3 regions of the Streptantibioticus cattleyicolor NRRL 8057 genome follow, and region 3 is predicted to be linked to each of the others. Evidence: riboswitches for the same ligand, from Rfam matches in the RefSeq annotation. Region 3 holds a riboswitch; each other region holds the start of a gene.

The links. Region 3 has a riboswitch for magnesium ahead of SCATT_RS00945 (NRAMP family divalent metal transporter). Riboswitches for the same ligand answer to the same signal wherever they lie in the genome.
Region 1: it holds a riboswitch for magnesium, as region 3 does, so the genes downstream of both, SCATT_RS29790 (NRAMP family divalent metal transporter) here and SCATT_RS00945 (NRAMP family divalent metal transporter) in region 3, are expected to answer to the same signal.
Region 2: it holds a riboswitch for magnesium, as region 3 does, so the genes downstream of both, SCATT_RS34420 (VOC family protein) here and SCATT_RS00945 (NRAMP family divalent metal transporter) in region 3, are expected to answer to the same signal.

What each region holds. Positions count from the first base shown of each region.
Region 1 covers NC_017585.1:492,235-494,465, reverse strand. Annotated here, with positions in the region: gene SCATT_RS29790 (NRAMP family divalent metal transporter) at 1-1,057, opposite strand, end outside; M-box (ykoK) riboswitch at 1,379-1,552, opposite strand; gene SCATT_RS29785 (PRC-barrel domain-containing protein) at 1,717-2,169, opposite strand; gene SCATT_RS29780 (PRC-barrel domain-containing protein) at 2,166-2,231, opposite strand, start outside.
Region 2 covers NC_017585.1:1,546,026-1,548,256, forward strand. Annotated here, with positions in the region: gene SCATT_RS34415 (MgtC/SapB family protein) at 1-485, opposite strand, end outside; gene SCATT_RS34420 (VOC family protein) at 538-906, opposite strand; M-box (ykoK) riboswitch at 1,232-1,405, opposite strand; gene SCATT_RS34425 (hypothetical protein) at 1,488-1,688, opposite strand; gene crtI (phytoene desaturase family protein) at 2,184-2,231, shown strand, end outside.
Region 3 covers NC_017586.1:264,044-266,274, reverse strand. Annotated here, with positions in the region: gene SCATT_RS00950 (polysaccharide deacetylase family protein) at 1-573, opposite strand, end outside; M-box (ykoK) riboswitch at 746-919, shown strand; gene SCATT_RS00945 (NRAMP family divalent metal transporter) at 1,241-2,231, shown strand, end outside.

The DNA.
Region 1 (2,231 bases), on a different replicon from region 3:
CCAGGACGTCTCCGATGGCGTAGGCGGTGGACAGGGAGACGGCGAAGGCGCCGATGATGGAGGCGTCCAGCAGTGCGATGGCGAAGAGGACTCCGGCCAGTTTGCCGGCGTGGGCGGCCAGTCCGTGGGCGATGCCGGCGGCGTCGGTGAAGTGGCCCTGGCCGCCGGTGCCGGCGAAGGTGGCGGCGGTGAAGCCCATCATGGCCGCGGCGCCGATCACCACCACGGCGATGCCGATCCACAGGTCGGCCTTCTCGTACTTCATGAAGCGCGGTGTGATGCGCTTGTCGATGACGTAGGACTGCTGGAAGAACAGCTGCCAGGGTGCCACCGTGGTGCCCACGATGCCGATGATCAGCAGCATCACCGTGGCCAGCTGGCCGGAGCCGCCCGGCATGCCGGGGACCACGAAGTCGTGGACCATCGTGGAGGTGGCCGGGTGGGCCATGAAGTAGATCGGCACCAGCAGCAGCGAGGCCGCGCACAGTGCGATGGCCACCCGCTCGAAACGCTGGAAGGAGCCGGTGAAGGCCGAGGCGATGATGATGGCGGCGGCCAGGACCACCGCGGCCACCTTGGGCAGCCCGAGGTATCCGGCGGCCAGGGTGATCCCGATGAACTCGGTCACCAGGGTCAGGGCGTTGAGCAGGAACAGGTCGATGACGCTGAAGGCGCCCCAGAACTTCCCGAAGCGTTCCAGGATCAGCCGGGCGTGGCCGACGCCGGTGACCGCGCCGAGGCGCAGGACCATCTCCTGGTTGACGTAGAGCACGGGGATCAGCAGCAGCAGTGTCCACAGCAGGTGGGTGCCGTAGTTCTGGCCGGCCTGGCCGTAGGTGGCGAACGCGCCGGCGTCGTTGTCGCCGACCATCACGATCAGTCCGGGGCCGACGATCGCCAGCAGCGTCTTGAGTTTCGCGGTCAGGCCGGTGCGCGGTGCGGTGTCGTCGAGGCGGATGGTGCCCAGTGCTCCGCGGATGTCGCCGACGTGCGCGTCGTCGAGTACCGCCGTGGCGCGGGGGGTTTCCACCGGGGTGGCCGTGGTGGTGTGGGTCATGGCGTACCTCCCGTACCCCCGGGAGGGGGCGGACAGGGGGCACGCAGCAGCCATCCCCCCTGCGCGGAGGCGCAGGACGGCGGCCCGCGGCGGCACAAGGGCCGTGCGGGTGCGCACACAGGGGTCGCGGGGCCGGCGAGGGGCCGCGCAGGGAGGATGGTTACCGCGTGCCGGAAGAATGCGAGGACAAGCGGGGATGGGGCCGATGATGGCCCGGACTGCTACTGCAATCCATGTCTGTCGCCTCCTTCCGGCCGGGACGCGACCGTGCGCGTCGTCATCGACTCGGCAAGGAGCGGCCGGTCCCGCATCAACGCGGCCGGCTCACCCCAACTCGTCAGAGCTTTGGCACTCCACGGCGTGATCCCCGTACCGGGGAAGCCACTTGGGGTCACCCCTTAGGCCGGGGAGACCTGTCCTGACCCTGGGCGTCTCTCGACGTCGTGGGGTCAGTGGCCTGTGTCCGTGCAGACGCCTCACCGAACGAGGTGCCTCTTCAAACCTCCACGAGTGTAGCCCGACACTTGCGCGTCGACGCAACTCCATGGCGGACTCTTGACACTGCCGGAGCCCGGTGGCGGCAGCCGCGAAACCCGCCCGGGGCGCCGCTCGTACCTGGGCCCCGTCCGACCGCCTGCCGACCCGCGGCACCGATTGCGTTACGGCTGCGGGGACTTCGTCAAAGAAGGGTCGGCGCGTACGACCACGGCGTAGGAACCAAGGCCGAGCAGTCGGTCTCCGCGGATGTCGCCGAGAGCTGTGTACAGGGTGCGGAGTTGTCCGGTGGTGTTGTCGAAGGCGATGTCCTTGACGGTGCCGTGACTGGTGCCGTCTTCGGTCAGGACGCGCCGGCCGAGGGCCTCGTGGTGGGTGGGGAAGGTGTTCTGGCCGGGATCGGTGGCGGTGCGGGAGCGCACGATGACGGCGTCGGGCCCCACGGCTTCGACGGCGTCCCAGGCGATGGCCGCGGCGTGCTTCGGGGCTTGGGACAGGCGCAGGCAGGCGATGCTCCTGGTGTGCGCGTCGATGGTCAGGCTTTCCACCCGGCCAAGTGGTTCGGCCTCGTCGGCGGTGATCACGGGAAGCCCCTGGGCCTGGGTGAACAGCATCATGCCTGGCCTCCTTCCGCGGTGGCCGTGTCCGCGTACGGCTGTGCGCGGTGGGCGCGGAAGGC
Region 2 (2,231 bases), on a different replicon from region 3:
TCGCCGCGGTCGCACACCAGGTGGACGGTGGCGCGCGTGGTGGCGTCGGGGTCGGAGCCGGCCGCCGGAGCCCGGTCGAGCAGGCGCCCCGCCGGGCGGAGCAGCAGGTGGACGAGGAGGACCGCCAGCGTGCCGAGAGCCGCCAGCTCAAGCCTGCCGGAGGCGGCCAGTACGCCCACGGCGGCCGAACACCACAGCGTCGCGGCCGTGTTGAGCCCGCGTACCCCGGCTCCGTCCCGCAGGATCACCCCGCCACCGAGGAAGCCGATGCCGGAGACGACGTACGAGGCGACCCGCGTGGGACTGCCCGCGTCACCGGCCGCCACGCTGTACAGGACGAACAACGTGGCGCCCGTCGCCACCAGGGCGTTGGTGCGCAGGCCCGCCATCCGGGCCCGCCACTGTCGCTCGACGCCGATCAGCGCTCCGCACGCCACACCGGTGGCGAGCCGGACGAGGAAATCGGCAGTGCTCAGACCGTGCACAGCCTGCACAGGGCACCTCCTTCGACGGGACCGCTCGGGTCAACAGGGCTTGTCAGACGAGGGGTTCGAGGAACTCCAGCCGGTTGCCGACCGGGTCCGTGCTGTAGAAGCGGCGGTGACCGGGCAGGTTGTCGTCCCACACCACCGGGGCGCCGTGCGCCGCGAGCCGTTCGGCGAGGGCGTCGATGTCCCGCACCCGCAGCCCCGGATGGGCCTTCGCGGCGGGGCGGAACGGGTCCTCGATGCCCAGGTGGAGCTGGACGCCGCCGTCCGCGGTCCCGAACCAGCAGCCGCCCCGCGCCGCGAGGACCGGCGGCTTGGGGATCTCACGCAGCCCCAGCGCGCCGATGTAGAAGCTCCGCAGCAGATCCTCGCTCGCGGGCGGCGCGGCGAGCTGGACGTGGTCGAGTGCGGCGATCATGGGGTTACGGCCTCCAGGAGACGTGTTTCGGCGCAGTCCGTCCCGGGACGCCGGGAGGGCTCGCTCGGCAGGGGCGGCCGTCACGCAGGACGGCGGCCCGCGACGGCGTGGGAGCCGTGCGGGTTCACAACAGCGCGGCGGGAAGGCCGCGCGGGAAAGGGTGGTTATCGCGTGCCGGAAGAACGCGAGGACACGCGGGGAAGGGGCCGATGATGGCTCGGACTACTACCGTAATCCATCTCTTCCGCCTCCTTCCGGCCGGGACGCGACCACGCGCGTCGTCATCGACTCGGCAAGGAGCGGCCGGTTCCGCGCCGACGCGACCGGCTCACCCCAACTCGTCAGAGCTTTGGCACTCCACGGCGTGATCCCCGTACCGGGGAAGCCACTTGGGGTCACCCCTTGGGCCGGGGAGACCTATCCTGACCCTGGGCGTCTCTCGACGTCGTGGGGTCAGTGGCCGGTGTCCGTGCAGACGCCTCACCGAACGAGGTGCCTCTTCAAACCCCCACGAGTGTAGACCCCCACGCGGGCGGCGAGGTGACTTCCTGGCGAACTCTTGACGCGCCCGGTGAGCCGGATCACGTTCCGCCCCCGCGCCCGGGCGGATCCGCCGTCGGCCCGGCACCGGCCGCCACGCGGGCGATCGTCAACCCCAGACCCACGGCGCGCACCGGCAGCCCCACCCCGTAGGCGTCCGCCACGGCGAGGAGCACCGGCCGGGCCAGCGGCAGCAGGCGACGCGCCACCGGGGGGACGGGCAGTGCGGTGATGAACGTCATGACACACCTCCACCGGATCGGCACCCGAGGCCATACCGGCGAGGCGGTCCGTCAGACGACGCGATGCGTGCCGGGTGCCCCAGGTGCGACGGAATGGGAGCCGGGACTGGTGCAGGGACTCATCCCGTTCACCTCCTCGCACGCTCGGCGAACACATCCGGACGGGGGCGTGACGTGCCCCTCGGTCCAGGTTACGACTGCCGGCGACGGGACGGTACGCCGGAGCCACCCCGCCGTGCCGTGCGGGCACTCGTCACCCTCCGTGACCGGCGTTCGGCGCCGGTGACGACCGGCCGGGGGAACCCCGTGAACGGCGTCGTCCGCACGTCACCCGTTCGCCCGCCCCACCGGTACCGGCCGGGCCCGGCGGGGCACAAGGGAAGGCATGACTCGGTACGGGCCCCGCACGGGACGGTGGCGTCCGGTGCGCCGGACGCCCCGGCGCCGCGCGCCGCGCCGTTCCGCGCCGGGGGAGCGGTGACCGGGCCGCGCACGGTGGCGGGGCCCACCGGGGACGTGGTGGTGGTCGGCGCCGGTCTCGCC
Region 3 (2,231 bases):
GGTGTCGGCGGAGTACTCCACGTCCGCGAAGCCCAACGCGTTGACGTCCGCGAGCCGTTCGGGCGGCACGGAGCTGTACGGGAAGCGGAAGAACGGCAGCGGCACCGCACCGGTCGCCCGGCGGATCGCCCGGTCCGCCCGCCGCACCTCCCGGCACGCCTCCTGACGGGTCAGCCCGGCGAAATCGGGGTGACGGTACGAATGGCTGGCTACGCCGTGCTCGGCGGCGATCGCCCGTGCCGCCGCCGGGTGGCGTTCGGCGAACCGTCCGGTCATGAAGAACGTGGCCGGTGCCTTGTGCCGCCGCAGCACCCCGAGCACCTCGGGCACCCCGCTGTCGTCCCACGCCGCGTTGAACGTCAGCGCCACCACGCGCTCGGAGGTGGCGATCCTGCGGTTGACCGCGCCCGACATCCCCGTAGGCGCCGCCGGTTGGGCCACCGGCCGCCGACAGTCGTCCGGGACGGCCGTCGCCCGTACCGGGGCCGGCGTCACCGTCAGGGCCAGGAGCGCGAGGAGCACGGGCAGCCGGCGGGCGCGTCGCCCCGGCCCCGGCACACGGAGGGGTTCCATGGGGAGCCAACGTATCCGCGGTCCGGATCCGGGCGCCGGGCGCGCGCCGGGTGACCGGGGTGGCGTCCGCCGATCGGCGGTGCGCCCCACGGCTTCGTTCCCGATGTGTCAAGAGTCCGCCAAGGAGTTGCGTCGACGCGCAAGTGTCGGGCTACACTCGTGGAGGTTTGAAGAGGCACCTCGTTCGGTGAGGCGTCTGCACGGACACAGGCCACTGACCCCACGACGTCGAGAGACGCCCAGGGTCAGGACAGGTCTCCCCGGCCTAAGGGGTGACCCCAAGTGGCTTCCCCGGTACGGGGATCACGCCGTGGAGTGCCAAAGCTCTGACGAGTTGGGGTGAGCCGGCCGCGTTGATGCGGGACCGGCCGCTCCTTGCCGAGTCGATGACGACGCGCACGGTCGCGTCCCGGCCGGAAGGAGGCGACAGACATGGATTGCAGTAGCAGTCCGGGCCATCATCGGCCCCATCCCCGCTTGTCCTCGCATTCTTCCGGCACGCGGTAACCATCCTCCCTGCGCGGCCCCTCGCCGGCCCCGCGACCCCTGTGTGCGCACCCGCACGGCCCTTGTGCCGCCGCGGGCCGCCGTCCTGCGCCTCCGCGCAGGGGGGATGGCTGCTGCGTGCCCCCTGTCCGCCCCCTCCCGGGGGTACGGGAGGTACGCCATGACCCACACCACCACGGCCACCCCGGTGGAAACCCCCCGCGCCACGGCGGTACTCGACGACGCGCACGTCGGCGACATCCGCGGAGCACTGGGCACCATCCGCCTCGACGACACCGCACCGCGCACCGGCCTGACCGCGAAACTCAAGACGCTGCTGGCGATCGTCGGCCCCGGACTGATCGTGATGGTCGGCGACAACGACGCCGGCGCGTTCGCCACCTACGGCCAGGCCGGCCAGAACTACGGCACCCACCTGCTGTGGACACTGCTGCTGCTGATCCCCGTGCTCTACGTCAACCAGGAGATGGTCCTGCGCCTCGGCGCGGTCACCGGCGTCGGCCACGCCCGGCTGATCCTGGAACGCTTCGGGAAGTTCTGGGGCGCCTTCAGCGTCATCGACCTGTTCCTGCTCAACGCCCTGACCCTGGTGACCGAGTTCATCGGGATCACCCTGGCCGCCGGATACCTCGGGCTGCCCAAGGTGGCCGCGGTGGTCCTGGCCGCCGCCATCATCATCGCCTCGGCCTTCACCGGCTCCTTCCAGCGTTTCGAGCGGGTGGCCATCGCACTGTGCGCGGCCTCGCTGCTGCTGGTGCCGATCTACTTCATGGCCCACCCGGCCACCTCCACGATGGTCCACGACTTCGTGGTCCCCGGCATGCCGGGCGGCTCCGGCCAGCTGGCCACGGTGATGCTGCTGATCATCGGCATCGTGGGCACCACGGTGGCACCCTGGCAGCTGTTCTTCCAGCAGTCCTACGTCATCGACAAGCGCATCACACCGCGCTTCATGAAGTACGAGAAGGCCGACCTGTGGATCGGCATCGCCGTGGTGGTGATCGGCGCCGCGGCCATGATGGGCTTCACCGCCGCCACCTTCGCCGGCACCGGCGGCCAGGGCCACTTCACCGACGCCGCCGGCATCGCCCACGGACTGGCCGCCCACGCCGGCAAACTGGCCGGAGTCCTCTTCGCCATCGCACTGCTGG